Regions from separate parts of the Pseudomonas sp. Z3-6 genome, predicted to be linked through region 1. Evidence: predicted binding sites of a transcription regulator. Region 1 holds the regulator's gene; each other region holds the start of a gene.
What was found. The regulator FliA, encoded in region 1, starts transcription of late flagellar genes. The targets are predictions, from matches to a motif close to CTAAAGTTTNNNNNNNNNNNGCCGNTAA.
Positions count from the first base shown of each region.

Region 2: a site for FliA is predicted at 5,020-5,047, ahead of J3P88_RS09960 (methyl-accepting chemotaxis protein). Genes of this name have one in related genera too.
Region 3: a site for FliA is predicted at 5,425-5,452, ahead of J3P88_RS07400 (methyl-accepting chemotaxis protein). Genes of this name have one in related genera too.
Region 4: a site for FliA is predicted at 5,167-5,194, ahead of J3P88_RS17735 (methyl-accepting chemotaxis protein). Genes of this name have one in related genera too.

Region 1 is NZ_CP071644.1:5,140,374-5,148,442, forward strand. It holds gene J3P88_RS22210 (chemotaxis protein CheA) at 1-1,540, opposite strand, end outside; gene J3P88_RS22215 (protein phosphatase CheZ) at 1,569-2,354, opposite strand; gene J3P88_RS22220 (chemotaxis response regulator CheY) at 2,373-2,744, opposite strand; gene fliA (RNA polymerase sigma factor FliA) at 2,912-3,655, opposite strand; gene fleN (flagellar synthesis regulator FleN) at 3,652-4,482, opposite strand; gene flhF (flagellar biosynthesis protein FlhF) at 4,598-5,947, opposite strand; gene flhA (flagellar biosynthesis protein FlhA) at 5,959-8,069, opposite strand, start outside.
Region 2 is NZ_CP071644.1:2,205,111-2,213,179, forward strand. It holds gene J3P88_RS09930 (patatin-like phospholipase family protein) at 1-452, opposite strand, end outside; gene J3P88_RS09935 (PepSY domain-containing protein) at 681-989, shown strand; gene J3P88_RS09940 (PepSY domain-containing protein) at 989-1,300, shown strand; gene J3P88_RS09945 (response regulator transcription factor) at 1,300-1,968, shown strand; gene J3P88_RS09950 (ATP-binding protein) at 1,965-3,278, shown strand; gene J3P88_RS09955 (Na+/H+ antiporter family protein) at 3,526-4,842, shown strand; gene J3P88_RS09960 (methyl-accepting chemotaxis protein) at 5,089-6,768, shown strand; gene yegQ (tRNA 5-hydroxyuridine modification protein YegQ) at 7,041-8,069, opposite strand, start outside.
Region 3 is NZ_CP071644.1:1,620,576-1,628,644, reverse strand. It holds gene J3P88_RS07420 (DUF2025 family protein) at 176-502, opposite strand; gene J3P88_RS07415 (glycerophosphodiester phosphodiesterase) at 747-1,874, shown strand; gene J3P88_RS07410 (PepSY domain-containing protein) at 2,000-2,305, shown strand; gene J3P88_RS07405 (transporter) at 2,492-3,514, shown strand; gene J3P88_RS07400 (methyl-accepting chemotaxis protein) at 3,722-5,347, opposite strand; gene J3P88_RS07395 (hypothetical protein) at 5,636-5,779, shown strand; gene J3P88_RS07390 (hypothetical protein) at 5,817-6,047, shown strand; gene J3P88_RS07385 (MFS transporter) at 6,150-7,349, shown strand; gene arfB (alternative ribosome rescue aminoacyl-tRNA hydrolase ArfB) at 7,346-7,759, opposite strand; gene J3P88_RS07375 (amino acid permease) at 8,045-8,069, opposite strand, start outside.
Region 4 is NZ_CP071644.1:4,003,262-4,011,330, reverse strand. It holds gene J3P88_RS17760 (heme utilization protein) at 1-651, opposite strand, end outside; gene J3P88_RS17755 (adhesin) at 714-1,307, opposite strand; gene J3P88_RS17750 (hypothetical protein) at 1,309-1,755, opposite strand; gene J3P88_RS17745 (AAA family ATPase) at 2,066-2,590, opposite strand; gene pnuC (nicotinamide riboside transporter PnuC) at 2,587-3,150, opposite strand; gene J3P88_RS17735 (methyl-accepting chemotaxis protein) at 3,411-5,045, opposite strand; gene J3P88_RS17730 (undecaprenyl-diphosphate phosphatase) at 5,320-6,150, shown strand; gene J3P88_RS17725 (DUF1294 domain-containing protein) at 6,147-6,566, shown strand; gene J3P88_RS17720 (MmcQ/YjbR family DNA-binding protein) at 6,571-6,921, opposite strand; gene J3P88_RS17715 (LysR substrate-binding domain-containing protein) at 6,918-7,826, opposite strand; gene J3P88_RS17710 (FMN-dependent NADH-azoreductase) at 7,956-8,069, shown strand, end outside.

The sequences.
Region 1 (8,069 bases):
GGTCGCCCTCCTGCTCTGCGGCCAGGATCACCTTGCCGCTGCGGACCTTGCCCGAGGCTTCGCGTTCTTCCGGCGACTCGATGCCGTGGTCGACCGCGTTGCGCACCAAGTGGACCAGCGGGTCGGCCAGGGCCTCGACAAGGTTCTTGTCGAGGTCGGTCTCTTCACCCACCAGTTCCAGGTTGATTTCTTTCTTGAGCTGGCGAGCCAGGTCGCGAACCAGGCGCGGGAAGCGCCCGAAGACTTTCTTGATCGGCTGCATCCGGGTCTTCATGACCGCAGTCTGCAAATCGGCCGTGACCACGTCGAGGTTCGACACAGCCTTGGACATGGCTTCGTCCTGGCTGTTGAGGCCCAGGCGCACCAGGCGGTTACGCACCAGCACCAGCTCGCCGACCATGTTCATGATCTCGTCCAGGCGTGCGGTATCGACCCGAACGGTGGTCTCGGCTTCGCTGGCCGGTTTTTCCGCTGGCGCAGCCGCTGGAGCACGGGCTGGCGCCGGGGCGGCGGCAGCGGCAGGCTTGGCGGGCTCGGCCTTGGGTTCCGGTGCCTTGGCGGCGGGTTTGGGCGCGGCCTTGGCCGCCGGTGCGGCCGTCTTGGCGGCGGCAGGCGCGGCGGAAGCGGTACCGACCTCGCTGAACTTGCCCTTGCCGTGCAGCTCATCGAGCAGCGATTCGAATTCGTGGTCGCTGATCAGGTCGCTGCCTGCGGCAGCGGCAGCAGGTTTGGCCGGCGTCGGTGCCGAAGCGATGGCCGAATCCAGGGCGTCAACGGCAAAGGTGCCCTTGCCATGCAACTGGTCGAGCAAGGCTTCGAATTCGTCGTCGGTGATGTCCGAGCTGTCGCCCGCCGCTTTCGCGGCGGCCGGGGCTGCTGGCGGGACAACGGCATCTGGCGCGAATTGGCCCTTGCCGTGAAGCTGGTCGAGCAGCGACTCGAACTCGGCATCGGTGATTTCGTCGCTGCCAGCCCCATTGCTGGCCGGTGCAGCCGGCGCAACCTGAGCGGCCGGTGCCTCGGCCTGGGCCTTGACGGCACTCAGGGAGTCCAGCAACTGTTCGAATTCATTATCGGTGATGTCGCCCGATTCTTCGGCGACTGGTTCTTCAACCACTGCCTCGGCAACCGGCGCGGCTTCGTCAGCCGATTGCGGCTCGGCCAGGCGTGCCAGCGCGGCGAGCAGCTCGGGGGTGGCCGGGGTAATCGGCGAGCGCTCACGCACTTCGCTGAACATGCTGTTGACCGCATCCAGCGCTTCGAGCACCACGTCCATCAATTCCGAATCAACGCGACGCTCACCCTTGCGCAGGATGTCGAACACGTTCTCGGCAATGTGACAGCACTCCACCAGCTCGTTGAGCTGGAGGAAGCCGGCGCCTCCTTTTACAGTGTGGAAACCGCGAAAAATTGCATTGAGCAGATCCGCATCATCAGGTCGGCTTTCCAGCTCGACCAGCTGTTCGGACAGTTGCTCTAGAATCTCGCCGGCCTCAACCAGGAAATCCTGAAGGATCTCTTCATCGGCGCCGAAGCTCATTAATGGCTGCTCCTAAAATAGGGCTAAATCAAAATCCAAGGCTGGACAGCAAATCGTCCACATCGTCCTGACCGGACATAACGTCTTCTCTTTTATCGGCATGAATTTGCGGACCTTCACCCTGAGAGAGATGTTTTTGTGGATCTTTTTCAGCAAGTATCGCTTCACGGTCGTGTTCGATGCCTGCAAAGCGGTCGACCTGGCTAGCCATCAGCACCAGTTTGAGCAGGTTGCTTTCCACTTCGGTGACCAGTTGGGTCACACGCTTGATCACCTGGCCGGTCAGGTCTTGATAGTCCTGGGCCAGCAGAATGTCGTTGAGGTTACTGGCCACGGCGCGGTTTTCGTTGCTGCTGCGCGTCAGGAAACCGTCGACCCGACGGGCCAGCTCCCGAAATTCTTCAGCACCGACTTCGCGACGCATGAACCGGCCCCAGTCGGTGCTCAAGGCCTGGGCCTCTTCACTCAGGCCATTGACCAGCGGTGTTGCGCTTTCCACCAGGTCCATGGTGCGGTTGGCCGCGGCCTCCGTCAGCTTGACCACATAGCCCAGGCGCTCGGTGGCGTCGGTGATCTGCGAGACTTCCTCGGCCTGCGGCATGTGCGGGTCGATCTGGAAATTGACAATCGCGCTGTGCAGTTCACGCGTGAGCTTGCCCACTTCCTGATACAGACCACGGTCACGGGTCTGGTTGAGCTCATGGATCATTTGAACCGCATCGCCAAAGCGACCTTTTTCAAGGCTGTCGACCAGTTCGCGGGCATGTTTTTTCAGGGTCGATTCGAAATCGCCCATTGAAGATTCGTTGTCCATAGCTCCCCCGTGGCGCCGTTAACCGATGCGTTCGAAGATTTTTTCGATCTTCTCTTTCAACGCCTGGGCCGTGAAGGGCTTGACCACATAGCCGTTTACACCGGCCTGGGCCGCTTCGATGATCTGCTCGCGCTTGGCTTCGGCAGTCACCATCAGCACCGGGAGGTGCTTGAGTTTTTCGTCGGCGCGCACATGGCGCAGCAAGTCGATACCGGTCATGCCGGGCATGTTCCAGTCAGTCACCAGAAAGTCGATGCTCCCGCTGTTGAGGACCGGAATGGCTGTGACGCCATCATCCGCCTCGACCGTGTTGGTGAACCCAAGGTCACGCAACAGGTTTTTTATGATCCGCCGCATCGTTGAGAAGTCATCAACGATGAGGATTTTCATGTTCTTGTCCAATTCGACCTCCAAGCAGTCTTAAACGCGCCCAGCACCTGGACGCGCCATTTCAATCAATTCCGGCACAACACTCGACAACGGTCTGGAGCACAACGGATGGAAACTGACCCGGCAACGCCATGCCAGTCCCGCTCGCAGTGTCCCCACACTGCCTGTCAGCGCGCTCGCCACTCCCCCAAACGGCCCCGCAAGCGGGCCGCGCACTGGCTGTGTAACTGGCTGACCCGAGATTCGCTGACCCCCAGGACCTCACCGATTTCCTTGAGGTTCAGCTCTTCGTCGTAGTACAGCGCCAAGACCAGTCGCTCACGTTCCGGCAAATTGGCAATCGCATCCGCCAGCGCACTCTGGAAACGTTCATCTTCCAGGTCACGCGACGGCTCCATGTGAGCACTCGCGTTATCCTCATGCAGCCCTTCGTGCTCGCCGTCCTGCAAGAGGTCGTCGAAGCTGAACAGGCGACTGCCCAAGGTATCGTTCAAAATCCCGTAATAATCATCGAGACTCAACTGGAGTTCGGCCGCAACCTCGTGATCTTTAGCGTCACGCCCAGTTTTAGCTTCGATTGCCCGAATCGCGTCACTGACCATGCGGGTATTGCGGTGCACCGAACGCGGCGCCCAATCGCCCTTGCGGACTTCATCGAGCATCGCCCCACGAATGCGAATACCGGCATAGGTCTCGAAACTGGCGCCCTTGCTGGCGTCGTATTTGTTCGACACTTCAAGCAGGCCGATCATGCCGGCCTGGATCAAATCCTCGACCTGGACACTGGCCGGCAACCGCGCCAGCAAGTGATAGGCGATACGCTTGACCAGTGGCGCATAACGCTCGATCAATTCGTATTGGGCGTCCCGTGCCGATTTTTTGTAGAGATGGTTGTAACCGCTGGCTGTCATAACACGGGCCCTGCTGTTTGTTGCACAAGACGCTCGACGAAAAACTCCAGATGCCCGCGGGGGTTGGCCGGCAGCGGCCAGGTATCGACCTTTTGGGCGATCGCCTTGAACGCCAGCGCGCATTTGGAACGTGGAAAGGCTTCATAAACGGCACGTTGCTTCTGGACGGCCTTGCGCACGCTTTCGTCGTAAGGCACTGCACCGACGTATTGTAGGGCGACGTCCAGGAAGCGATCGGTGACCTTCGTCAACTTGGCGAACAGGTTGCGTCCTTCCTGCGGGCTCTGGGCCATGTTGGCCAGGACGCGGAAGCGGTTCATGCCATAGTCGCGGTTAAGCAGTTTGATCAGGGCATAGGCGTCGGTGATGGACGTCGGTTCGTCGCAGACCACCAGCAGCACTTCCTGGGCGGCGCGCACGAAACTGACGACCGAGTCGCCGATGCCGGCCGCGGTATCGATTACCAGCACATCGAGGTTATCGCCGATGTCGCTGAACGCCTGGATCAGGCCCGCGTGCTGCGCCGGGGTCAGGTGAACCATGCTCTGGGTGCCGGAGGCAGCCGGCACGATGCGAATCCCGCCCGGCCCCTGCAACAGCACGTCGCGCAGTTCGCAACGGCCTTCGATCACGTCCGCCAGGGTGCGTTTGGGGGTAAGCCCCAGCAACACGTCGACGTTCGCCAGGCCCAGGTCGGCGTCCAGCAGCATGACCCGTCGGCCAAGCTCTGCCAGAGCCAGGGACAAGTTCACTGACACGTTAGTCTTCCCGACGCCACCTTTGCCGCCGGTCACCGCGATCACCTGTACGGGATGCATGCTGCCCATGTTCGTTCTTTACCTTGTCTTCTTAGACGGAGGCCACATTACTGGCTGCGCGTTCGCATACGGAACAATGCATGGCAGACCATCGATGTAGGTACAAAAAATATTCATGATTACCTCAGCCGACCTGCTTGGTCGGGCTGTGGTAGATGTCAGCGAACATGTCAGCCATGGCTTCTTCGCTGGGTTCTTCCTGCATTTGCACACTCACGGCACGACTGACCAGTTGATGACGGCGCGGCAGATGCAAATCATCCGGGATCCGCGGCCCGTCGGTCAGGTAGGCCACCGGCAGTTCATGACCGATCGCCAGGCTCAACACCTCGCCCAGGCTTGCCGTTTCGTCCAGCTTAGTCAGGATGCAGCCGGCCAGCCCGCAGCGTTTGTAGCTGTGGTATGCGGCGGTTAGAACCTGTTTCTGGCTGGTGGTTGCCAACACGAGATAATTTTTTGACTTGATACCGCGTCCGGCCAGGCTTTCGAGCTGCATGCGCAGGGCCGGATCGCTGGCTTGCAGGCCGGCGGTATCGATCAGCACGACGCGTTTGCGCAGCAGCGGTTCCAGCGCCTGGGCCAGGGATTGGCCCGGATCCACATGGGTCACCGACACATTGAGGATCCGGCCCAGGGTCTTGAGTTGTTCCTGGGCACCGATGCGGAAACTGTCCATGCTTACCAGGGCGATGCTCTGGGCGCCGTACTTGAGTACATAACGGGCGGCGAGCTTGGCCAGGGTGGTGGTCTTGCCCATGCCGGCAGGACCGACCATGGCAATGACCCCGCCCTCTTCCAGCGGCTCGACTTCCGGCGTGGCAATCATGCGTGCCAGGTGCGCCAGCAGCATGCGCCAGGCCTGGCGCGGCTCTTCGATACCATTGATCAGCGCCAGCAGGTCGCGGGACAACGGGCCGGACAGGCCGATGCGTTGCAGGCGACGCCACAGGTTGGCCTGGGCCGGACGGCTGCCTTGCAGCTGGTTCCAGGCCAGGGAGCCGAGCTGGACTTCCATCAGCTCGCGCAGGCTGTTGAGTTCGAAGCGCATCGAGTCCAGGGCGCGCGGGTCAAGCCCACGGGCTGGCGCGGCAGGTGCCGGCTCTGGACGACGCGGTTCGGCCTGGACCTGTTCCATCAGCGGTTCGGCGGCGGTCAACGGCAGGCCGGCGGTCAGCGGCTGACCGGCGAACAATTGACGATTGGTGCCCGGCGCGCCTTCGCCTTCGCTGCTGCGCAGGCTCAGTTCGGCCTGGGCGCTGGCGATGCGCGATTGAGTCTTGCGCAGCTCATCTTCAAGTTCCATGTTCGGAACCCGTGGCGCCAGCGCCGACAATTTGTAATCCAGGGCCGCCGTCAGCTCGACACCGCCGGCGATACGACGGTTGCCAATGATGGCTGCTTCAGCGCCCAGCTCGTCACGAACCAGTTTCATGGCCTGACGCATGTCTGCGGCGAAAAAACGCTTCACTTGCATAAACCACTACCTCAGCCGTTGGGCCCTACTGTCGCAACGATGGTCACTTGCTTGTTGTCCGGTATTTCCTGGTACGCCAGCACATGCAGCCCCGGGACCGCGAGGCGTCCGAATCGCGAGAGCATCGCGCGAATCGGACCGGCCACCAGCAGGATCACCGGTTGGCCTTGCATCTCTTGCCGCTGGGCTGCCTCGATCAGCGAACGCTGCAGCTTCTCGGCCATGCTTGGCTCCAGCAGAACACCCTCTTCCGAGCCTTGTCCTGCCTTCTGCAGACTATTGAGCAATATCTGTTCCAACCTTGGCTCCAAGGTGATAACAGGCAGCTCAGACTCAGTGCCTACAATGCTTTGGACGATTGCACGGGATACGCCGACCCGAACCGCGGCCACCAGGGCGGCGGTATCTTGACTCTTGGACGCGTTGTTGGCGATGGCTTCGGCAATACTGCGTATGTCGCGCACAGGCACTTGCTCGGCCAACAACGCTTGCAGGACCTTGAGCAACTGCGACAACGAAACCACGCCCGGCACCAACTCTTCAGCCAGCTTCGGCGAGCCTTTGGCCAGTACTTGCAGGAGTTGCTGGACTTCTTCGTGGCCAATCAGCTCGCTGGAGTGCTTGTACAGAATCTGGTTCAAGTGGGTCGCCACCACGGTACTGGCGTCCACCACGGTGTAGCCGAGGGACTGGGCCTGGGCCCGCTGGCTGATTTCGATCCACACCGCCTCCAGGCCAAAAGCCGGATCCTTGGCGGTGATGCCGTTGAGGCTGCCGTAGACCTGGCCAGGGTTGATCGCCAGCTCGCGGTCGGGGTAGATCTCGGCTTCGGCCAGGATCACGCCCATCAGTGTCAGGCGATAGGCGCTCGGCGCCAGGTCGAGGTTGTCGCGGATGTGCACAGTGGGCATCAGGAAGCCCAGGTCTTGGGAGAGCTTCTTGCGCACCCCCTTGATCCGCGCCAGCAACTGACCACCCTGGTTGCGGTCGACCAACGGAATCAGGCGATAACCGACTTCCAGGCCGATCATGTCGATGGGCGTCACGTCATCCCAGCCCAATTCCTTGGTTTCCATGGCGCGGGCCGGCGACGGCAGCAGTTCCTGCTGGCGCTTGACCTCTTGCAGGGCCTGGACTTTCTGCACGTTCTGCTTCTTCCAGAACAGGTAGGCACCGCCAGCCGCCAGGGCCGCCATGCTCAGGAAGGAAAAATGCGGCATGCCAGGCACCAGGCCCATCACCGCCATCAGGCCGGCGGCAACGGCCAGGGCCTTGGGCGAGGCGAACATTTGGCGACTGATCTGCTTGCCCATGTCTTCGGAGCCCGAAGCACGGGTCACCATGATCGCGGCGGCTGTGGATAACAGCAGTGATGGCAATTGCGCCACCAAACCGTCACCAATGGTCAACAAGGCGTAAACCTTGCCGGCATCGCCGAAGGTCATGCCGTGCTGAAAGATGCCGACGGCCATGCCGCCGATCAGGTTGATGAACAGAATCAACAGGCCGGCGATGGCGTCACCGCGCACGAATTTGCTGGCACCGTCCATGGAGCCGTAGAACTCGGCTTCCTGGGCCACTTCCAGGCGACGCAGCTTGGCCTGGCTCTGGTCGATCAGGCCGGCGTTGAGGTCGGCGTCGATCGCCATCTGCTTGCCGGGCATCGCATCGAGGGTGAAACGTGCGCTCACCTCGGAAATCCGCCCGGCGCCCTTGGTCACCACGACGAAGTTGATGATCATCAAGATCGCAAAAACCACGATACCGACCACGTAGTTACCGCCGATCACCACCTCACCGAAGGCCTGGATCACCTTACCGGCGGCGGCGTGGCCTTCTTGGCCATGAATCATCACCACCCGGGTGGACGCCACGTTCAGCGCCAGGCGCAACAGCGTGGCCACCAGCAGGATGGTCGGGAACACGGCGAAATCCAGCGGCCGCAGGGCGTAGACGCACACCAGCAGCACCACGATCGACAGGGCGATGTTGAACGTGAAGAACACGTCCAGCAGGAACGGCGGCACCGGCAGCATCATCATGGCGAGCATGACCAGCAGCAACAGCGGCACGCCCAGATTACCCCGGCTGAGGTCTACGACATTGCTGCGTGCAGAGCTGA
Region 2 (8,069 bases), 2.9 Mb from region 1:
GCGAGCAGACCATGGCTCTTGACGACCATGATGTTGAGCCGGTATCGCGGGTTGTCGAGGATCGAAGTGTCGCGGCCGTCGAGCAAGTCATCGAGCATGCGCTGCGAACTCTGGCTGACCCCGGCCATGGTCACGCCTTTGGCGAAGCTTTGTTCGTTGTACAAAGTGCCCAGGCGTCGGATCCCTTCGGCGGCATCCGGCAGGCAGGCGCTGGCGAAGCGCCACGCCCCCACCGAGGCCCCGATCAGCGAGCGCTCCCGGGGCGCGGCGGGTAGCCATTCGCCGAACAGCGCAAGATCGAGCCCCTGGATGCCCAGGGCCTTGGGGCCGCCGGCGGCGCCCGGCAGGATGCCGACGTCGACGGCGTTCAAGCCGGCCTGGCGAATCCGTCCGAACGCACGGGGGCCGGCCTTGAGGGTGAGGGCGGGAAACTTGATGTGGATAGCGGTCATACCGGGCTCGAATACGGGTAGGCGGCTGATTATAACGACACAAGTCAATGTGGGAGCGAGCCTGCTCGCGATAACGTCGGTTCAGCTACATCGATGCCAGGCAGAGAGACCGCTATCGCGAGCAGGCTCGCTCCCACAGAGGATTTTTCACGCATGATGGCCATTCAGTTTCAGTTAAGTTCACCCCGATACAGTCCCCGGGCAAAGATTATAAAAAGGAGACAACCCATGAACCGCCTGACTGCCTTTTTCATCGCGACCCTCATGGCCCTCGGTACGAGCCTGGCTCACGCACGAGACCTGGGCGTGGACGAAGCCCGTAAGCTGCAAGACGCTGGTACCATCCTGTCCGTCGAAAAGCTCGATGCCGCCGCCCTGGCCAAGCACCCTGGCGCCACCTTGACCGAGACCGAGTTGGAAGAAGCGTACGGCAAGTACATTTACCAGGTGGACCTGCGCGATACGAAGGGCATCGAGTGGGATCTGGAATTGGACGCCACCAATGGCAAGGTACTCAAGAATCATCAGGATCTGTAATGAAGCTTAATTTATGCGCCCGCAGCCGATGGGCGCTGGCGTTGCTGGCGTTTTGTTCGCTGGCCATGGCCCGTGACCTGGACCAGGACGAGGCCCTGCAACTGCGCCAGCAGGGCGTTATCCTGCCGCTGGAGCATCTGTTGCAACAGGCGCTGGACCGCCACCCGGGCGCCAAACTGCTGGAAGCCGAGTTGGAGGAGAAACACGGCGTCTATATTTACGAAGTCGAGCTGCTGGACACCGACGGCGTCGTGCGCGAACTGGACCTGGAGGCCACGACCGGCCGTTTACTCAAAGATAAGGAAGACTGATGCGCCTGCTTCTGGTGGAAGATCACGTGCCCCTGGCGGACGAATTGATGGCCGGGCTTGCACGGCAAGGGTACGCCGTCGATTGGCTCGCCGACGGGCGCGACGCGGTGTACCAAGGCAGCAGCGAGCCCTACGACTTGATCATCCTCGACCTCGGCCTGCCAGGTGTGCCGGGGCTCGACGTGTTGGCCCAGTGGCGTGCTGGTGGCCTGGCGACGCCGGTGTTGATCCTCACCGCCCGAGGGTCCTGGGCCGAGCGCATCGAGGGGCTCAAGGCCGGCGCCGATGACTACCTGACCAAGCCGTTTCATCCTGAAGAACTGCACTTGCGGATCCAGGCACTGCTGCGCCGCTCCCATGGGCAGGTCAACCAGCCGACGCTAAAGGCCGCCGGGTTGCACCTGGATGAGAGTCGCCAGTGCGTGGTCCGCGACGGCACCGACATCCAGCTCACGGCGGCCGAGTTTCGCCTGTTGCGCTATTTCATGCTGCATCCCGAACAGATCCTTTCCAAAAGCCATCTCGCCGAACACCTGTACGACGGTGAGACCGAGCGCGATTCCAACGTACTGGAAGTTCATGTCAATCACCTGCGGCGCAAGCTGGGACGCAGCGTGATCGAAACCCGTCGCGGCCAGGGTTACCTGTTCGGCGGGCAGGCGCAGTGAGATCCATCCAGCGGCGCCTGAGCCTGGGCCTGATCGGTGTAATGCTGGTGGTCGGCCTGATCCTGGCGCAAACCAGCCTGTGGCTGTTCGAGCTGGGCTTGCAGCGTTACCTGGAAGCCGGCCTGCGCAACGACAGTGAAAACCTGCTGGTGGCCCTGGTGCGCGGCCCGCTGGGCTTGCAACTGGATGAACGGCGCCTGTCGCCGGCCTATCAGCGACCGTTCTCCGGGCATTATTTCCGCATCGATTTTGCCGATGTGCATTGGCGTTCCCGCTCGCTGTGGGACCAGGAGTTGCCCCGGCTCGACCACCCAGGCTTGCACAGCAATCTGCAACTGGGCCCGGAGGGCCAGAAGCTGCTGGTGCTGCGTACCGACTATCGGCGGCTGGGCCAGGCGATTTCCATCAGCGTGGCCCAGGACTATACGCCGGTGCGTGACAGCTTTCGCCGGATGCAACAGGTTGGCCTCGGGCTCGGGTTGGCGGGGCTGTTGCTGATCCTGTTGCTGCAACGCCTCACCGTGCGCCGGGCCTTGCGTCCGCTGGACCGGGCCCGGGAGCAGATTGCCCAGTTGCAGCGCGGGCAGCGCACGCAACTGGACGAACAGGTGCCACGGGAGCTTGAACCGTTGGTCGCGCAAATCAACCATCTGCTGGCCCACACCGAAGACAGCCTCAAGCGTTCGCGCAACGCCCTGGGCAACCTCGGCCATGCCTTGAAAACCCCATTGGCGGTGCTGCAAAGCCTGGCATCGAACGAGAAGCTCGACCCCTATCCCGAGCTGCGCAAACTGTTGCTCGACCAATTGGAGCAGGTCCGCCAGCGCCTCAACCGCGAACTCAACCGTGCCCGGCTGTCCGGCGATGCCTTGCCCGGCGCGCACCTGGACTGCGACGCCGAACTGCCAGGGCTGCTGGCCACGCTGAACATGATCCATGGCGAGCACCTGCACCTGAGCTACGTCGCCCCACCGGGCCTGCACCTGCCCTGGGACCGTGAAGACTTGCTGGAACTGCTGGGCAACCTGCTGGACAACGCCTGCAAATGGGCCGATGCCGAGGTGCGCCTGACCCTGACCGAAACCGCCGAAGGGTTCAGCCTGGCGGTGGAGGACGATGGCCCGGGCATTCCCGCGGACCGCCGCGAGCAGGTGTTCAGCCGCGGCACGCGATTGGACGAACAGACCGATGGCCACGGCCTGGGCCTGGGCATCGTGCGGGACATCGTCGACACCTGGGGCGGGCTGTTGGCGTTGGATGACAGCGAGTGGGGTGGGTTGAAGGTTGTGATCGAGTTGCCCAGGCGCTGACAACTACTTCATGGCACCGCCCTCCTGTGGGAGCGGGCTTGCTCGCGAAAGCGGAGTGTCAGTCATGAGTTTTTAGCTGACACATCGCATTCGCGAGCAAGCCCGCTCCCACAGGGGGAGTGGTGGCTGCAAACATTGCGAGACTTGAAAACCCGCCCCAGGGCCCTTGCAGCTTGCCGCCGCTTGCTGCAAAGTCGCGACCTTTTTGTCCGGTGGCTTTCCATCGCTGTGCGTTGAGGTAACGATGATAAATGCAGTAATTGCCGCGGTTGGCGTCATGCTCGTGCTCAGCCTGTCTCGTGTGCACGTGGTGATCGCGCTGATTATCGGCGCGTTGGTGGGCGGCCTGACGGGCGGCCTGGGGATCGAGGCGACGCTCAAGGCGTTCAATGCCGGCCTGGGTGGCGGTGCGACGGTGGCATTGTCCTATGCCTTGCTCGGCGCCTTCGCCGTGGCGATTGCCAAGTCCGGCATGGCCCACGCCCTGGCGGACAAAGCCCTGGCCCTGGTGGATCGCCAGGACGTCGCCGGTGGCTCGGGCGTCAAATGGGTGCTGATCGGTATGCTGGGCACGGTCGCGGTCGCTTCCCAGAACATCCTGCCGATCCACATCGCTTTCATCCCGCTGCTGGTGCCGCCGCTGCTCTACGTGCTGACCAAGCTGCAGCTGGACCGTCGCTTGATCGCCTGCGTCATGACCTTCGGTCTGATCACCCCCTATATGTTCCTGCCGGTGGGCTTCGGCAACATCTTCCTCAATGAAATCCTGCTGGCCAATGTCGCCCGCAGCGGCGTCGACATCAGTGGCATCAATATCACCCACGCCATGGGCATCCCGGCGCTGGGCATGGTGTTTGGCCTGGCGCTGTCGTTCATCACGTACCGCAAGAAACGCGTCTATGACCTGAAGAAGATCGCCAAGGCCGAGCAAGTGGCCGTGCGCTACAACCCGCTGAGCCTGATCGTGGCCGGGGTTGCGGTGGCGGCGGCATTCGCGATCCAGCTGCTGGTGGACTCGATGATCATCGGCGCCCTGGCCGGGTTCCTGATTTTCTCGCTGTCGGGGGTGGTGCGCTGGCGTGAGACGGACGACCTGTTCACCGAAGGCATGAAGATGATGGCGATGATCGGCTTCATCATGATCGCCGCCTCAGGGTTCGCCGAGGTGATGAAGGCCACCGGTGAAGTCCAAAGCCTGGTGGAAGCTTCGGCGGCCTGGATCGGCCACAACAAGGGCATCGGCGCGCTGATGATGTTGCTGGTGGGCCTGCTGGTGACCATGGGCATCGGCTCGTCGTTTTCCACGGTGCCGATCCTGGCGACGATTTTCGTGCCGCTGTGCCTGCAGCTGGGCTTCAGCCCGCTGGCAATCGTCTGCATCGTCGGCACCGCCGGCGCCCTGGGCGATGCCGGCTCGCCTGCCTCGGACTCGACCCTGGGCCCGACCTCCGGCCTGAACATCGACGGCCAGCATCATCACATCTGGGACACCGTGGTCCCGACCTTCATCCACTACAACCTGCCGCTGCTGGCGTTTGGTTGGGTGGCGGCGATGGTGTTGTAAGGCTGATTCAACAAGACTCTAGGACTGAGTCGCAACCTTCGCGAGCAAGCCCGCTCCCACACTGGATCTGCTGTGAACACGGAATGTGTGCACACCAGCAATCCCTTGTGGGAGCGGGCTTGCTCGCGAAGAGGCCCTTGAATCCAGCGACTCTGCCAACTGACTGTTCACCTTGTCCTACAGTTTTGCCGTGCGCTGCCGTTAATACAGCTAACCACGCCAATAACACCAACAAGAGTGAACAGCATGCGCCTGAGCCTGAAGGCTAAAGTCCTGTCCCTTGCGATACTGCCGGTATTGCTGTCCGCCGTGATCATCAGCCTGACCACGGCTTTCATCTTGAAGGAACAAGCGAGTAAAGAAGTCCAGCAAACCCGCGAGCGCCTGCTCAGCGAGGCCAAGGCCACGCTGCAGAACTACGTGGCGGTGGGCCTGACCGCGATCAAGCCGCTCTACGATGCCGCCGCGCCGGGTGATAACGAGGCGCGCGCCCAGGCCATCAAGCTGCTGTCGAACATCAGCTACGGCAAGGACGGCTATTTCTTCGGTTACGACTCCGAGACCATTCGTCTGTTCAAGGCCAACAGCCCCGATGGCGTGGGCAAGAGCTTCAAGGACAACCGCGATCCGAACGGTGTCTATGTCAACCGCGACCTGGTGAAAGTCGCCAAGGACGGCACGCATTACCTGGAATACAGCTCGCCGCTGCCCGGCAGCAAGGACCTGGTGCCCAAGCTCGGCTACACCGAATACCTGCCCAAGTGGGACTTGGCGGTCGGTAGTTCAGTCAACCTGGACGGCATCGAAGCCCAGGTGGCGCTGGTGGAAGCCAAGGTCCACGATCGCCTGCAAGGCGTGGTACTGAGCATCGTCGGGATCGCCGCCGTGGTGTTGCTGGTGATTGCGGTGGTGGGCCTGGTGCTCGCCAACACGATCCTGCGCCCCCTGCACCTGATGAAAGACAACCTCGATGACATCGCGGCGGGCGAGGGTGACCTGACCCGGCGCCTGGCGATTACCAGCCAGGATGAACTGGGCCAACTGGCCGGTTCGTTCAACCGCTTCGTCGACAAGATCCACGGCCTGGTGCGGCAGATCACCGACATGACCTCGCAACTGACCGGCCTGGTGACCCAAGTCTCCGAGCAGGCCCAGCGCTCCGAACAGGCGATGGAGCGTCAACGCCACGAAACCGATCAGGTCGCCACGGCGATCAACGAGATGTCCTCGGCGGCCCAGGAAGTCGCTCGCAGTGCCCAGGGCGCTGCCGTCGCGGCCCAGCAGACCGACGAAGAAGGCCAATCGGCCAAGCGCGTGGTGGCAGGCAGCATCCAACAGATTCATGCGCTGGTGAACGATATCCGCAGCAGCGGCGTGTCCTTGGACAGCCTGCAGCAAGACGTGGCCTCGATTGTCAGTGTGCTCGGGGTGATTCGTTCGATCGCCGAGCAGACCAACCTGCTGGCCCTCAACGCCGCCATCGAGGCCGCGCGTGCCGGCGAGGCGGGGCGTGGGTTCGCGGTGGTGGCCGATGAAGTGCGGGCCCTGGCCAGCCGGACCCAGCAAAGTACCCAGGAAATCCAGGGCATGATCGACCGGCTGCAATCGGGCACCCACGCGGCAGTGGAAGCGATGCGTCGTTCCAGCGAGGCCGGCGATGGCACCTCGGAACGGGCCAACGAGGCGGGCGCGTCCCTGGACACCATGGCGCAGCTGATCGGCACCATCAACTCGATGAACGCCCAGATCGCCAGCGCCGCCGAAGAACAGACTGCCGTGGCCGAAGAAATCAACCGCAGCGTGCATCAGATCGCCGTGGCCGTGGACAGCGTCGCCGACGAAACCCAACTCGGCGCCCAGACGTCCCGCAGCCTGGCCGACCTGGGCCAGCGCCTGGGTCAACTGGTGGGGCAGTTCCGCATCTGACCCGGAGCAGCAGGAGCTGCCGAAGGCTGCGATCTTTCGCTCTCGATCCAGATGTTTTCGCCTGGGCTACCAGGCCCTATCGGAAGCGGAGGATCGCAGCCTTCGGCAGTTTCTGCCGGGAGCTAAAGATTTGTGGCATGCAGAATCTTGTGTCCATCACAAATCCCCTGTGGGAGCGGGCTTGCTCGCGAATACAGTGTGTCAGCCAATGTATTCACTTCTGACACACCGCCTTCGCGAGCAAGCCCGCTCCCACATTTGTTCGGTGGCGACTATGGCTCACGCACATCCCGCATCAACAACCCAAACCGCAGATCCACCGCATCCGGGATCGGCACGTACACCACATGCCCATCCCCCGGTGCCACTTCGATGGCCTGGCCCTTGATGTCCTGCAACTGATGCAGGTCGAAGTGAAAGTTGCCCTTGGGGGTCATCAGTTCCATGTGATCACCCAGGCCAAAACGGTTCTTCACCCGCACTTCGGCCAGGCGTTCGCGCCGTTCGCCGGTCAGTTCGCCGACGAACTGCTGGCGCTCCGACACTGAGCTGCCGTTCTGGTAGTTCTGGTATTCGTCATGCACGTGGCGTCTCAGGAAGCCTTCGGTGTAGCCACGCTGGGCCAGGGACTCCAGGTCGGTCATCAGGCCGCGATCGAATTCCCGGCCGGCCACCGCATCATCGATGGCCCGGCGATACACCTGGGTGGTGCGCGCGCAATAGAAGTGCGACTTGGTGCGGCCTTCGATCTTCAAGGAATGCACGCCCATGCGCGCCAGGCGCTCGACGTGTTGCACGGCCCGCAGGTCCTTGGCGTTCATGATGTAGGTGCCGTGCTCATCCTCGAAGGCCGGCATGGACTCGTCCGGGCGATTGGCTTCCTGGAGTAGAAACACCTGGTCGGTGGGCGCGCCGAGGCCCAGGGTCGGTTCGGGCTGATAGCTCTGCACAATGTCGCCCACGGCATTTTCCACCGCCGGCTGCGCCGAGTATTTCCAGCGGCAGGCGTTGGTGCAGCTGCCCTGGTTGGCATCGCGCTTGTTCATATAACCGGACAGCAGGCAGCGCCCCGAATAGGCCATGCACAGCGCCCCATGGACGAACACTTCCAGCTCCATGGCCGGGACTTGCTCGCGAATCTCGGCGATTTCTTCCAGGGACAGTTCCCGGGACAAGATGATCCGACACAGACCTTGCTGCTGCCAGAACTCAACGCTCGCCCAGTTCACCGTGTTGGCTTGCACCGACAGGTGAATTGGCATCTGCGGAAAATGCCGGCGAACCAGCATGATCAACCCCGG
Region 3 (8,069 bases), 3.4 Mb from region 1:
ATAGCTGGAAGCTTTTGTGGCGAGGGAGCTTGCTCCCGCTTGAGTGCGCAGCGCTCATCGCTTTTTTGGGGCCGCTGCGCGCCCCAGCGGGAGCAAGCTCCCTCGCCACAGGACCATGCCGTTCCAAAAATTCTTGTGAACCCCACAGGGTTTCCGTTCACTTCAGGATCGGGGCTCAGCCCTCCACTAACTGCCGCACCGCCATGATTTCCGCCAGGTCGTCGCGGGCCATGTACACCCGCAAAGGTTCGGTCAGGTTGATGCGGTCGTCGATGTTCTGGTCCAGCAACAGTTGGATTCGCTCGCGACTGAGGGTCATGGTGCCATCCGCCGCGGGGGCCCAGACAAATTCGCTGGTGGGGATGATGCCGTCGTCAGCCACGTCCATGCCGAAGGCGTCTTCGCTGAACCGCACGATGTAGTGGCCGGTCTTGCGGTTCAGGCCGACAAAACCCTTGAGCTGGTCGGCGGCCTGGCAGATGAGTGTCGAAGTGGTGCGCATGGTAAACCTCATGGATGCGTCCCTTGGGACGTCTGATCGATGGTTTACACGCAGGGCAAGTGAACACAGGTTTTAAGGTTTCCCTCTGCCGGGGAAACTGGTGCGGCCAAGGGTACTGCAAAGCGGCCGAAAAATGGGTGGGAAAAATCTGCTTCACACAGGTTTATGTCGGTATGGCGATAGCGCCGACAGCGTTCAATTGTTAAAAGATAGGTTTTGCCTCCTCTACGAAAGGATCTCGAGCATGCCTGTCACCTTCACCCGCAGCGCCTTGATGCTGAGCCTGTTGCTCGGTTTCAGCCAGACACAAGCCTCCGAGGCCCCGAGTCCCAAGGCCCTGGCCACCCTTCAAGGCATTCCACACCCGGCAGTCATCGCCCACCGTGGTGCCTCGTTCGACGCGCCGGAATCCACCGCCGCCGCCTACAAGCTGGCCCGTGACCTGGGCGCCGATTACCTGGAGCTGGACCTGCAGCGCAGCAAGGACGGCGTGTTGTTCGTCCTGCATGACGACAGCCTGCTGCGCACCACGGATGTCGCGACCCAGTTTCCCGAACGCAAGGACAGCACCGCCAATGAATTCACCATGGCGGAACTCAAAACCCTCGATGCCGGCAGCTGGTTCAACACCGCCTACCCGGACCGCGCCCGCCCTTCGTTCGTCGGCCAGAAAATCCTCACCCTCGATGAAGTGATCAACATCGCCGAGGGCAACCCGCTGCATAAACCGGGGCTGTACATCGAAACCAAGGAGCCGAAGCTGTTCCCCGGCATCGAGCGCGACCTGAAGGACAAACTGCAGGACCGTGGTTGGCTGAGCCCCGCTGGGTCGAAATTGGCCAAAAGCGCCACCGGCGTCGGCCAGGGCAAGGGCAAAGTGGTGCTGCAGACCTTTGAAAAAAGCAGTCTCGAACTGTTGCACAAAGAGATGCCGAAGGTGCCGAAAATCCTGCTGCTGTGGGTGGGCGAAGGCAACATCGAACCCAAGTCCAAGGTGACGTTTGCCGAGTCCGGCGAAACGGACAAGGCCGTCTATTACGCCAAGCAGGAGCCCAAGGACAAGGCCGAGTTCGAACAATGGGTCCAGTACGCCAAGGCCCATGGCGCCATCGGCACCGGCCCTTCGGCGGCATTGACCCATGGCGGCAGCCAGAGCTATTCGGACCTGGTACAACCGTGGATGAACCAGTACACCCACGACCAGGGTTTGCTGGTGCACGTCTACACCGTGGATGAGCCGGTGGACTTCAAGAAAGTGATGGAGGCCGGCGTCGATGGCATCTTCACCAACCGGGCCAGTGAGCTGCTCAAGTACTTCAAGCGTCCCGAGACAGGCAGCGTGGCGCAGCTATTGGAAAAGAACGGCTACTGAGTCGAAAGACCTTTCCAGGAAACTTGCTTCAAGATTTTTCGAATTAAGGGTGAATTAAGTTGCCACAGATAATCTGAACCCACTTAAACGACTCACCCTTAATAACGACACCAAGGAAAGCACTCATGAAAACGTTGACTGCCCTGTTTACCGCTGCTGCCCTGACCCTCACCGCTGGCCTGGCCCAGGCGGATGTACGAATCGACCAGATTCCTCAACTGGTCAAGGACGGCAAGATCAAGCCTCTGGAAGAAATGAACGAAGCAGCCCTGAAGTTGCACCCAGGCGCGACCATCACCGACACCGACCTGGATAACCACTTCGACGGTTATGAATATGAAGTGGAACTGAAGACGGCCGACGGCAAAGAGTTTGACGTGGACTTCGACGCAACTACCGGCAAAGTCCTGTCCAACAAACAAGACACTTGATCCATCGGTTAAAGAAGAGCCGCGCAACTTTCGAGTTGCGCGGCTTTTTTATGTACGCCGTCTGTAAACCGCCGCCGATCCGACGACGCCGCGCAACTGTCATACAACCATCAAAAAACCCTGCAATGATGCCGCTCAAGTGAACCTGTGGCCGCTGCGACAGGCACTTCCCGCCAGCGAGCCTTCATGAACCACAGCATCGACCAAAGCCATCGCGATCCGGACCTGTTCGGCCTGCTTTACGGGTTTCGTTTTCGCCCCGGCGAGCGTGGCCGGGAAATCGATTCGGCCCAAGCCCTGCAAAGCCTGCAACAACCGCAAGACGCCGACGAATTCCTCTGGCTGCACCTGAACCTGGCCCACGCCGCCTGCGAGCGCTGGATGAAAAGCCATCTGGCCTTGCCCGAGGAATTCTTCGAAGCCCTGCACGAAGGCTCGCGATCGACCCGTATCGAACACGTGGACTCGGCACTGCTGGCGGTGGTGAACGATGTGGTGTTCAACCTCAGCAACCTGGTGTCCTCGGATGTCTCCACCTTGTGGGTGTGCGTACACAGTCGACTGATCATCAGTGCGCGCCTGCAACCCTTGCACTCGGTCGACAAGCTGCGCTCATCGGTCAAGGCCGGCGAGAGCTTTCGCTCGCCGCTGGAATTGCTGGTGCATCTGCTGCGCGACCAAGGCGAAGTGCTGACCCAGATCGTGCGCAAGACCAGCCTCAGCGTCGACCAGATCGAAGACCAACTGCTGTCTTCGCGCGTGTCCAACAACCGCGCCGAGCTGGGCAGCCAGCGCCGCGTGCTGGTACGCCTGCAACGCCTGCTGGCCCTGGAGCCGGGCTCGTTGCTGCGCCTGCTCAACCGCCCGCCGCAATGGTTGCAGAAGGAAGACGTCAAGGAGCTGCGCAAGTCCACCGAGGAGTTCGCCCTGATCATCAACGACCTCACCGCTCTGGGCGAACGGATCAAATTGCTGCAGGAAGAGATCGCCGCCAACCTCAACGAACAAAGCAACCGCACGCTGTTCACCTTGACGGTGGTCACGGTGCTGGCGTTGCCCATCAACATCATTGCCGGTTTCTTCGGCATGAACGTCGGCGGCGTGCCTCTGGCCGAAGATCCCGAGGGCTTCTGGATCCTGGTAGCGCTGGTGGCGACCTTCACCGTGATTGCAGGCCGATGGGCCTTTCGCAAGCGTCGCGATTATTGAGGGTGATGCCCTGCTGGCTGCTCACTCCAGATTTCCATGAGCTTTTGTGGCGAGGGAGCTTGCTCCCGCTCGGCTGCGCAGCAGTCGTAAAATCTGCCAACCATCTTATGCCTGATGCACCGCGCTGAATGGCTTTGGGGCCGCTACGCAGCCCAGCGGGAGCAAGCTCCCTCGCCACAGGGGAGCCACTGCATCAGGAACATACGGTCAGGCACTCAAACGCGCCGTCACTTCATTCAACTGCCCGGACAACCCGTGCAGATCCCGACTGGCCGCTTCGGTGCGCTGTACGTTATCCAGGTTGGTACTGGCAATGCAGGTGATTTCAGTCAGGTTGCGCGAAATATCCTCGGCCACCGAGGTCTGCTCTTCCGCAGCGGTGGCGATCTGACGGTTCATGTCGCGGATCGCTTCCACCGCCTGGGTGATGCGTTCCAGCATCGCGCCGGCCTGAGTCACCTGCTCGACACTTTCCTCACTGCGCGACTGGCCGCTTTCGATGGCCTGGGCCGCGTCCACCGCGCCTGTTTGAACCGTCTGGATGATCTGGTTGATCTCGTTGATGGACGACGCCGTGCGCTGGGCCAGGCTGCGGACTTCATCGGCGACCACCGCAAAACCACGCCCGGCCTCACCCGCCCGTGCGGCTTCGATGGCAGCGTTGAGGGCCAGCAGGTTGGTCTGCTCGGCGATCCCGCGGATCACTTCCAGCACCTTGCCGATGCGTCCGCTGTCGGCTTCCAGGCGCCGGATCACCGTGGCGGTGTTGGCAATTTCGCCACGCATTTGGGTGATGGTGTGGATCGTGCCCTGCATCACTTTCTCGCCCTGCTGCGCCGAATGATCGGCATCATCGGCAGCCTGCGCCGCATCGGCGGCATGGCGGGCAACTTCCTGGGCGGTGGCGGACATCTCGTTCATCGCGGTCGCGACTTGATCGGTGCGTTCGAATTGCTCGCTGGTGCCTTGGCTCATCAGGCTGGCAATCGCATTGAGCTCACCGCTGGCGCTGTCCAGCTCCGTGGCACTGCGTTGCAAGCGTGTGAAGGTTTCAGCAAGGAAATCGCGCAGCGTATTGGCCGCCAGGGCCAGGTCGCCCAACTCATCCTGGCGCGTGCTCGTGACACGCTCGGCGAAACGCCCGCGGCTCAGTTGAGTCACGTACGCGATCAGGTTACGGATGGGCTGCACCAGGTTGCGGTTGACCAGCCACACACTCAACAACCCGACCAGCAGCCCTGAGGCGAGCATGATCACCGTACCCAGCATGATCGTGCGGTCGGCACCGGCACTGATCATTGCCGATTGCTCATCGCCCAGCTTATGCAGCTCAACCACCAACTCGCTCATCTGCTCACTGGCCGCGCGGTCCACACCCTTGACCGCGGCATCGCCCGCCGCCGCGTCGCCGCCCGCCGCCACAAACGCATCACGGCCCTTCTGGTAGGCCGCACCCAGCTGGGCATGTTCGCCCCGCAGACGCTCGATACGTGTCTTGATTTGCGCCGGGACACCTTCGTGGGTCGTCAACTGGCCAAGGACGCCCTGGACATCGCTCTGGCGTGCCTCGAATTGCTTCCAGTATTTATCCAGGTCCGCTGGCTGCTTGCCGCGCAACAGGACGTTTTTCCACTCCTGGACCTGCACCTTGAATTGCAGGTTGGCCTCGTCGATCAATTGCGACGCACGCAACGGACCGTCGAGCAGTTGGCGATAATTCTGGATACCATCGGAAAGGAAGTGAAAGGACGCCAGGGCGATCAGCAACATGGCCAGCAGGCTGCCGCTGAGCAGGGCGAGAATCTGGGCTCTCAGGGATTTTTGTAGAAACATGGAGTCGATCTCTTCAAATAAAGAACCTCCATGACCAGGGTCCACTGTTACAACGGAATGTGGAGGATATGTGCAAGCCATCGGCCTGTACGGGGCGTTCTTGAGCGGTGGCGAACACCGGTAGAGGGATCGTTCTTGCTGACTGGACATGACCTGTCCAGACAATCCCTTTTGTCGGCGTGATGGGATTTAAAAGTCTTTTTGTCATTTCTCCTGCTGTATCCTGCCCAAGCTTTGTAAAAGCGCGGATCTACCAGATCTATCCACAGACTTTGCGAGGAGCGCGAAATGCACGAGATCCCTAATCTCCCCTTCCCAAGCCTGCACGACACTGAGCAGACGACCACGCTACAAGCCGGAGGGCAACCTGACGCCCAGCAACCCGAGCCCAAGGAAGCCACTGAACGCCGCCAGGCCGACAGCGAAGACTGATTGACCCGCACCACCAGACCGTGTGGAAAGCGCTAAGATGCGCTTTCCACACTGCCTGAATCCCGAGCGCCCCATGACCGATGACACCCCTCCCTTCAGCGAAGCCCAGGCCAGCGTCCTGATCGGCACCGCCGAGAAAATGGTCGAGATCTGGACCCGCCTTCCCACCGAGAAACAAGCGGCCCTGCTGGCCCGGTTTGGCAGCGAAGAAAACGCCATCGCCGCGCTGGTGACCACGCGCCTGGTCAGCGAACAGAACGACCGCTGAGCCACCATTGGGCAAATAGTTTTACTTTTCCCCGCCCGGACGCCACGGTCGCCGTTATCATAAGCAGCCTATCTATCCAGCTGCTCCGTGGACCTCTTTCCCATGTCAGATTCCCAGCGCCCCCTGGCGGTCACGCTGCAAGTGGTTTCCATCGTCCTGTTCACGTTCATCGGCTACCTGAATATCGGCATTCCCCTGGCCGTGCTGCCCGGTTTCGTCCACGGCGAACTGGGTTTCGGCGCGGTGATCGCCGGGCTGGTGATCAGCGTGCAATACCTGGCCACCCTGCTCAGTCGTCCTTACGCAGGGCGAATCATCGATAACCTGGGGAGCAAGCGCGCGGTGATGTTCGGCCTCGCCGGCTGCGGGCTGAGCGGTGTGTTCATGCTGGTGTCGGCCTGGACGCCTCACCTGCCAACGTTCAGCCTGATCAGCCTGCTGATCGGTCGCCTGGTGCTGGGCAGTGCCGAAAGCCTGGTGGGGTCGGGTTCGATTGGCTGGGGCATCGGCCGGGTTGGCGCGGCCAATACCGCCAAGGTGATTTCCTGGAACGGTATCGCCAGTTACGGCGCGCTGGCGATCGGTGCGCCGTTGGGGGTGTGGCTGGTCAACGCGTTGGGGCTGTGGAGCATGGGCGCCAGCATCATCTTGCTGGGCCTGCTGGGACTGGCATTGGCCTGGCGCAAGACTGCTGCGCCCATTGTCTCTGGCGAACGCCTGCCGTTCATGCACGTGTTGGGGCGTGTGCTGCCACACGGCTGCGGTTTGGCCCTGGGTTCCATCGGGTTTGGCACCATCGCGACCTTCATCACCCTGTATTACGCCACTCAGCATTGGGATAACGCGGTGCTGTGCCTGAGCCTGTTCGGCGCCAGCTTCATCGGCGCGCGCCTGCTGTTCGGCAACCTGATCAACCGCCTGGGCGGCTTTCGCGTGGCGATTGCCTGCCTGTCGGTGGAAACCCTGGGGCTCTTGCTGTTGTGGCTCGCACCGGATGCCCATTGGGCCCTGGCGGGCGCGGCGCTGAGCGGTTTCGGCTTTTCCCTGGTGTTTCCGGCGCTGGGCGTGGAAGCGGTCAACCTGGTGCCGGCCTCCAGCCGTGGGGCCGCGGTGGGCGCTTATTCACTGTTCATCGATTTGTCGCTGGGGATCACCGGGCCGCTGGCCGGTGCGATTGCCGCAGGCTTGGGCTTTGCCTCGATCTTTCTGTTCGCTGCCCTGGCGGCCCTGGGTGGGTTGGCCTTGAGCGTCTACTTGTACCGGCAGGCGCCTCGGTACCGTGAAGCGCGGGAAAAGAACTAGAAGTCCACCTTGCCGCGGCCGGCCTTGATCGAGCCGCGCTTGGTCTTGGATTCCAGGCGACGCTTTTTCGACCCCAGGGTCGGCTTGGTCGGACGGCGCTTCTTTTCGACCTTGGTGGCGCTGAGGATCAGTTCGGTCAGGCGCTCCAGCGCGTCGGCGCGGTTCTGTTCCTGCGTGCGGTATTGCTGGGCCTTGATGATCAATACACCGTCGCTGGTAATGCGACTGTCGCGCAGCGCCAGCAGCCGCTCCTTGTAGAACTCGGGGAGCGACGAGGCCGGAATGTTGAAGCGCAAATGCACGGCGCTGGAAACCTTGTTGACGTTCTGCCCCCCTGCCCCCTGGGCGCGGATGGCCGTCAGCTCGATCTCGGCGTCCGGGATGTGCACGGTGTTGGAAATGACCAGCATGGAAGGTGTCCGGTGTCAGGGCCCACAGGATACCGCGAATCCCACAGACCTGTGGGAGCGAGCCTGCTCGCGATAGCGCAGGCACAGTCGATACAGATCTCGCCTTTGATGGCCTCTTCGCGAGCAAGCCCGCTCCCACATTGGATCTACAGTGCTCGCAGAATGTGTGTTCACCGCCGAACCTTGTGGGAGCGGGCTTGCTCGCGAAGAGGCCGGTACATCCGGCATAGGTTTCACCTGCCAGACCACCATCGCGAGCAGGCTCGCTCCCACAGGGTTTCGTGCTTACTTGGCAGCCGCCACCGCCAGT
Region 4 (8,069 bases), 1.1 Mb from region 1:
GCTGGTCAGGGTATCGGTCTTGTAGGTCCGCACGCCTTTGTTGTCCACCACAAGGCCGCTGGAGGACTGATCGGCCGAAGCGGCAGCTTCTGCGACACGGCCACCCGATACGGCAATGGCCAGGTTGTTTTTCTGTTGGTTGAAGTTGCCGGCGGTCACGTTGATGCCGATATTACCGGAGCCATCGTTGCCGGCATTGGTGAGCGAGGCATTGTTTTGAGTCGAGTTGTTTTTGACATAGTTGTTGCTATTGACTTGCGTGGCGCTGGAAACAGCAACAGCCGAACCGAAGATGAAGCTTTCGTCAGCAGTGGCCAGCGCGGCGGCGTTGTCTTGCTGGTTACCGTCGCCGCCCGCGATGTTGGCGCCCATGTTGCCGTTGCTGCCATTGAGCGAATCAGTGGCTTCAGCGGTGTTGCGGGTGGCCTGGTTGGTCACGGTGTTGCCATCGCTGTTCTGCACATCCAGTACGGTGGCGCCAGCCCCGGCCGTGATCGAGAGCAACTGTTCGAACGAGGGACCTCTTGGGCCTTGATTGCCGTGGCCGTTACCGTGGCCGTTACCGTTGCCCCGTCCATCGGCCTGTGCAGCCATTGCCATGACAGCGGCGAGAGCGAAAACCAATGGTTTGAGTGCCATTGTAGGTTTCATGGTGTTTCTCCTTGCGTGTCGTTGGTTAAGTGTTGGTACTTTCTTATGCCCACTGCGCCGGATCAGTCAGCGACCCGGATGCTCAGGGTGTTAGCCATGCGGTTCCCCACCCCGGCACTCTGGTTCACCTGAATCACCCCTCGGCTGCCGGTGAAGGCCTGGTCGCTGGTAACGACCTGGCGACTGCCGGTTGGGGCGCCAGTTGCGCCTGAGTTCGGTAGCAACGCCACGTTCTGTTGGGACAGGGCGCTGTCGTCAATGCTCTGCGGATGGGCACTGATGCCCACCCGCATGACATTGGCCATCTGGTTGTTGGCCCCGGCGGACTGGTTCACGCCCAGCACGCCGTTGCCGTTGGTAAAGGAGTGGCCACCGATACGGGCGGTGGCGTTCATGGAGGGGTTGGCCTGGGTGTCGACGCTTTGCTGTACGCGGGTGCTGGCCTGGGCGTGGCTGCCAATGGCAATGGCCCGGGTGTTGGTTTGCTGGATCTGGTCGCCGGCCGCCTGGTTGACGTTGAAGTTGCCGGTGTACTGGCTGCCGGAATCCTGCAGGTTGGCGTTGCTGACCACCGCCACGCCCGAATCGGCAAATACCGTGAAAGAACTGAGCAGGGACAGCATGACCAGGGCGAGTAGGAACAGGACGGGTTTCATGTCACTGACCTCCCGCCAGCCGGCCCAGCGGGGCCAGGCCGGAACTCAGCGAGCGGTTGATGGTGCCAGAGATCGCTCCGCCGCTGCCGCCACCGTGGCCGGCATTCATGCCCGGCATGCCGTTGGGGTTGGTGACCACGTTCAGGCCCTGCACGCCGGTATTGGGGGTGACGATGTTGCGGATCGACGAACCGCTGGCCACGCTGGCGAATTCGCCATCGCTCAGTTCGGTGCTATTGGTCGCCTGGTTGATGCGTTCGGAGGGATTGGCATTGACGGTGGTCGGGTAGGGGTCTTTGCCACCGTTGCGACCGATTGCGATGGGTTGCACGTCACGGTTGAGTACGATGACGCCGTTGCCCTCGGCCTGCGCGGGCAGGCTGAACGTTGCGCCGGCGGCGCAGCCGATGAATAGCAGGCAGGTCATACCCCTGTCGAACATCCCCATGGCATCGATTCCTTCTTCGGTACGCTGGCCCTAGTCAGCGTTGCGAAGTGGGGAAGAGCAGGTGTTGTGCCGGGTTTTGAATTACCTGTGAATTCAATGAGTTGAGTTCAGGCGCGCGCAGCGGGGGAAGAAACCTGTTTCAGCGCTGAGACAACGCACAGGATGGCCAACCGGCTGCACGCTGTTCCAGGGCTCTGGATCCAGGTTTTTGGGTGGGTGTTTCAGTGACTTGACAGTCTTGATGACAATCATCTGAAACGATGTTGGATCCGGGTTTGCCGCGAGCGTGATGTTTCAAGCGTGAGACAAATCATCCTGCGGTCAGTTGGGCGACGGCCGCGAACACTTGCCGCTGGCGTTGCGCCCAGTTGCCCCGAATGATCTGGAACGGTTGCCGATGTCGACTCAGCCACGCCTCGATGGCGTCGAAAAAAGCCAGTCGTTCTGCCAGCTCGGGTTGGCAACGCAAACCGTCGCCAGTCCATTCGACCTGCTCGGGGCTCAACAGCAGGTGCAAGTCGTAATGACGGGCCAGCAACGCCGGTTCGAGCCAGTCCGGGCAGTCACCAAAAAGGGTCTGGCTCCAGAGGATGTTGCTCAACAGGTGGGTGTCGAGGATCAATAGCGAGGGTCGGCGGGCACGTGCCTCGTCTTCCCAGGCCAACTGGCCGGAGGCGATGTCAGTGATGTCCGCCAGGCACGTATCGCGCTGGGTCTGTTCCATGAAATGGCGCACGTACTCGTCCACCCGCACGCCACCAAAATGTGCCTGGAGTTGCGCCGCCAGCCAGCTCTTGCCGCTGGATTCCGGGCCGGTCAGGACCACCACCTTCATGCGCGCAGGGCCGGGTCGGCGCGCCATTCCCGCCAACCTTGCACGGCCAGCAACGTGAACAGGGCGTAGAGCGCGGCGGTCAGGTGCAAGCCCTTGTAGATGAACAGGCCGACGAAGATCACGTCCAGGACGATCCACAACGGCCAGCATTGCACGCGTTTTTGCGCCATCCACCATTGAGCGACGAGGCTGAAACCGGTGAGCGCGGCATCGAGCCAGGGCTGGGCGGCGTCGGTCCAGTGGGCCATGGCGGCGCCCAACAGCAGGCTGCCCGCCGCGCCGATGGCCAGGCCGAGCAGCACCGATGGTCCACCGAGATGGCTGACCTGACGCCCATCATGATTGTGCCCGGCGCGGGTCCATTGCCACCAGCCGTAGAGTTGCAACACTGCGTAGACCACCTGCAGCAGCATGTCCGAGTACAACTTCACTTCGAAAAAAATCCAGCTGTACAGCAACACCATGACCAGGCCGATCGGCCAGCACCAGGGGTTCTGCTTGACGGTCAACCAGACAGCGATCACGCCGAGGGCTGCGGCAAACAGTTCAAGCCCGGACATGGCGGTTCCTTGGGGAAAGAGGAGAGGGCGGCGATTGTAAACGCTATGGCGTGGAGAGCTCCAATACCATTGTTGGTTGAGCCTGTGGCGAGGGAGCTTGCTCCCGCTGGGCTCTGTGGTGAACACCCAACCTGAAAAGACCCACACAGAACCAATGTGGGAGCGGGCTTGCTCGCGAATGCTGTGCTTCAGTCATGCATTTGCTGACTGTTACACCGCATTCGCGAGCAAGCCCGCTCCCACAAGGGGTTCATCAATCCTTAGACCCGGAACTGCTTGAGCAACCCGTTAAGCTGTTCACTCAGCGCCTTCAGGCGGCTGCTTGCCTGGCTGGACTGTTCGGCGGCCATGGCGGTGCTGTGGGACAGTCCGGCTGCCTGGGTGACGTTCTGGTTGATGTCTTCTACCACATGGGCCTGTTGCAGGGTGGCGCTGGCAATGGAGGCGTTCAGGCTGTTGAGGTTGCGCAGGGCCTGGCCGATGGCGTTGAGGCTGGCACCGGCCAGGCCCGCCTGTTCGATGGTCAGTTGCGAGGCACGGCTGCTGTCGCCGATGACTTTCACGGCGGCTTCGGAATGGGTTTGCAGGCGCTCGATCATCGACTGGATCTCAGCGGTGGACTTCTGCGTACGCTGGGCCAGCAGCCGCACTTCATCGGCGACCACCGCAAAGCCCCGGCCTTGTTCGCCAGCGCGGGCGGCTTCGATCGCAGCGTTGAGGGCCAGCAGGTTGGTCTGCTCGGCGATGGAGCGGATCACCTCCAGCACGCTGCCAATCTGGGTACTTTCACTGGCCAGGGTGCGAATCACTTCCACCGCCTGGTCGATGGTCTGGGACAGGCGATCGATCTGCTGCAAGCTGCCGTCGATGTTGACCTGGCCTTGCTGGGCCTGGGATTCGGCGTCGCGCATCTCGCTGGCGGCGTGCTCGGCGTTCTTGGCCACGTCCTGCACGCCATACGTCACTTCATTGATCGCGGTGGCTACCAGTTCCATTTGTTGCGATTGCTGCTGGCTGCGTTCCTGGGCTTGAGCCGCGTCGTTGCCCAATTCGTTGGAAGATTGCCCCAGCTCACTGGCAGAAGCCTGCAATTGGCTCACCACTTGGCGCAGTTTGGCGGTAAAGGCGTTGAAATGCCGGGCCAGTTGGGTGACTTCGTCCTGGCCGTGGGTGTCGAGGGTGCGGGTCAGGTCGCTCTCGCCGCTGGCGATGTTGGCCATGGCGTTGACGGTCTCTTGGAGCGGGCGGACGATGCTCCGTACGATCAAGGTCAGCAGGAGACCCATGACCAGAGTGATGGCCAGGCCAATCAACGAAGCCTTGATCACCTGGGACTGGAATTCTGCCTGGACGTCATCCACGTACACGCCGGAACCGATGATCCAGCCCCACGGTTCGAACAACTTGACGTAGGAAGTCTTGCCGACCGGTGCTTCGGCGCCCGGTTTCGGCCAGAGGTAGTTGATCATGCCGGCGCCCTTGGCCTTGGCGATGGCGACCATCTCGTTGAACAACGCGTAGCCGTTCGGGTCGCGGATCGCCGAGAGGTTCTGGCCTTCAAGCTTTGGGTTGGTCGGGTGCATGACCATGACTGGCGTCAGATCGTTGATCCAGAAGTAGTCACTCTGGTCATAGCGCAGGCCTCGCACCGCGCTGAGGGCTTGCTTCTGCGCCGCCTCGCGGGTCAGGGTGCCGGCGGTTTCCAGCCCATGGTAGTAGCTCAATACGCCGCTGGCGGTCTGCACCACATGCTGGGTTTTCTGCACCTTGGCCTGATACAGGTCCGTGTGGATCTGCTTGAGCATAAAGGCGCCGAGCGTGAACAACATCACGATGGCCACGACCAGGATGAGCCACAAGCGTCGGCTGATCGACACACTGCGCAAGCTATTCATACGCTGTCACTCCGGTTTCTTATTCTTGTCATTAGCGACGGCCGGCACTTTAGCGCCTGGCGGCTATTCATGATTGACCTGGGTCATAACGCGGCAGCGTTATCAGGGCTTGTCTGATAGGATTTCGGCCCCGCGGCGCAAAACCTGAGCCTGTTTTGATTTTTTCATTGGTTTTTTTTGGATGATCGCAGCTATCGTGCAGCCGCTGCGTGGACCTGTATGACACTTGAATAGCGATAAGACCCGCATGAGCAGGGTCTTTTTTGGGGGATGAATGGATTTGTGGACGGCCTTTTCGGCATTGATTCTTGGCGTAGTAGAGGGTTTGACGGAGTTTCTGCCGATTTCCAGCACGGGGCACCAGATCATCGTCGCCGACTTGCTCGAGTTCGGTGGCGAACGTGCAATGGCATTCAACATCATCATCCAGCTCGGCGCGATCCTCGCGGTGGTCTGGGAGTTCCGGCGCAAGATCTTCGACGTGGTGCTGGGCCTGCCGACGCAACCCAGCGCCCGCCGGTTTACCGCCAACCTGCTGATTGCCTTCTTTCCCGCCGTGATATTGGGCGTGTTGTTTGCCGACTGGATCCACCATTACCTGTTCAACCCGGTCACCGTGGCCGCCGCTCTGGTGGTGGGCGGCCTGGTGATGCTCTGGGCCGAAAAGCGCCAGCACCAGGTGCATGCTGAAACGGTGGACGATATTTCCTGGAAGGATGCGTTGAAGGTCGGCTTGGCCCAGTGTATTGCGATGATCCCGGGTACTTCCCGTTCCGGTGCGACCATCATCGGGGGCTTGCTGTTCGGGCTGTCGCGCCAGACCGCCACCGAATTTTCGTTTTTCCTGGCGATGCCGACCATGGTCGGTGCGGCCGTGTACTCGGGCTACAAGTACCGTGAGCTGTTCGTGCCGGCGGATTTCCCGGTGTTCGCCATCGGTTTCGTCACGGCGTTCATCTTCGCCATGATCGCGGTCAAGGGCCTGCTGCGGTTCATCGCCAGTCACAGCTACGCCGTGTTCGCCTGGTATCGGATTGCGTTCGGCCTGCTGATCCTGGCCACCTGGCAGTTCGGTTGGGTTGACTGGACAGCTGCCAAGCCATGAACAACTCGGGCACCCGCCAACGCGCTGGGCGCAATGCCGGCGGCGGCGTGCAAAACCTGCGGCTCAAATTGATGGTGTTTGCCCTGGTCTGCGCCTTGCCGCTGTTCGGCTCGCTGCTGTTCGGCCTGCGGGGCGTGTCGTGGGTGCCTATGGCGGCCTATGGTGTCGTCAGCCTGGTGGCGTTCCTGCTGTACTGGAGCGACAAGCGCAAGGCCCGCGCCGACGCCTGGCGGACGCCGGAGAATGTGCTGCATGCGCTGGAGCTGGCTGGCGGTTGGCCCGGGGCCTTGCTGGCCCAGCAGTTGTTTCGCCACAAGACCCGTAAAGTATCGTTTCAAGTGGTGTTCTGGTTCATCGTGCTGTTGCACCAGGTGTTCTGGATCGACCAGTTGTTCCTGGGCAGCTCTCTATTTTGAATGGCTAGAGCAACAAGCCCACCTGCGTGCGCTTGGGCAATTTGCTCACGACCAATTGATGTGAGCGTTGCAGCAGGCCACGCAATTCTTCGGCCCCGAGCGGGTAGGGCACCTGCATGATGACCCACTGGGCCCGCGCCAAATAAGGCGCGGGGTGAATGCCCGGCCGGTCGCAGTGACCCAGGAACAGATCCTTGTCGACCTTGAACGCCAACGAGTCGCCCCGCAGGCCCTGGAGGGCGAACATCTTGTTGCCGGCAATGGAGAACACTCGCACGCCGCCCCATTTGTAGTCTTCCCTGGCACCGGGCAAGCCCAGGCAAAACTGCGCGACATCCTCTTCGCTCAACTTCATAGCGTTCTATCTCCACAGCCCTCGAAGGCTTCCACCAAATGATCGATCCAGGCACGCACCGCCGGCAGCATGCCACGCCGATGGGGGTAGACGGCCTGGAGCCAGCCGTCGGGCATCGACCATCCAGGCAGCAGCTCCACCAGTGTGCCGTCACGCAATTCCTGCTCGCAATACATACTGGGTAATAAAGTGAAGCCCAGGCCGGCGAGGGCGCAGGCACGGCGCACGATGAAGTCGTCAATGCCCAGGCGGGCCTCCAGGCTCAGTTCGGCCTGCTGCCCATCGGCCTTGACCAGGCGCAGATGCACCAGGCGATCGGCTTCCAACGCTCCCAGCACCGACAACGGCTTGAGGTCGTCGGGAGTCTCGATCCGCCGCCCTTCGACGAAGGCCGGGCAGGCGACCAGCATCAGCCGTGCCCGGCGCAAACGCCGGGTCATCAGCAGTGGATCTTCGTCCCCCAGGTCGCGTACGCGCAATGCCACGTCGATGCCTTCGCCGATCAGGTCCACCCGCCGGTTGAGCAGGGTCATGTCCAGTTGCACCAAGGGGTATTTCGCCAGGAAGGTTTCGATCACTACGGGCAGGAACTGGTGGGCCAGGCCCACCGGGCTCGACACCCGCAATCGGCCGCGGGGCTCACTGGACATGCTCGCCACCGCTTCGTCGGCCATCTCGGCCTCCAGCAACATGGCCTGGCAATGGCGCAGATAACGTTCGCCGACCGCTGTCAGTTTCAACTGGCGCGTGGTGCGCTGGAGCAGTCGGGCGCCGAGGCGGTCTTCCAGCTCGGCGATACGCCGCGACAGGCGCGACTTGGGAATGCCCAGCAAGCGCCCGGCTGCCGCGAACCCGCCGGCTTCGACGACCTTGGCGAAGTAGTACAAGTCATTGAGGTCTTGCATGTCGAGCTCGATTGTCCTGTGAGTGGGACAAACTATCGCATTTATACGGACTTATCGATCATTGGCTTCATCGATAGGATTGTCTCCAATTGATCGCCTGGTTGCGGTCCTCATTTGGAGAGCACTGATATGAAACTGCTGCACATCGATTCGAGCATCCTCGGCGACCACTCCGCTTCCCGCCAATTGAGCCGCGAAGTGGTTGAAGCCTGGAAAGCTGCCGAGCCAGGCATCGCCGTCACC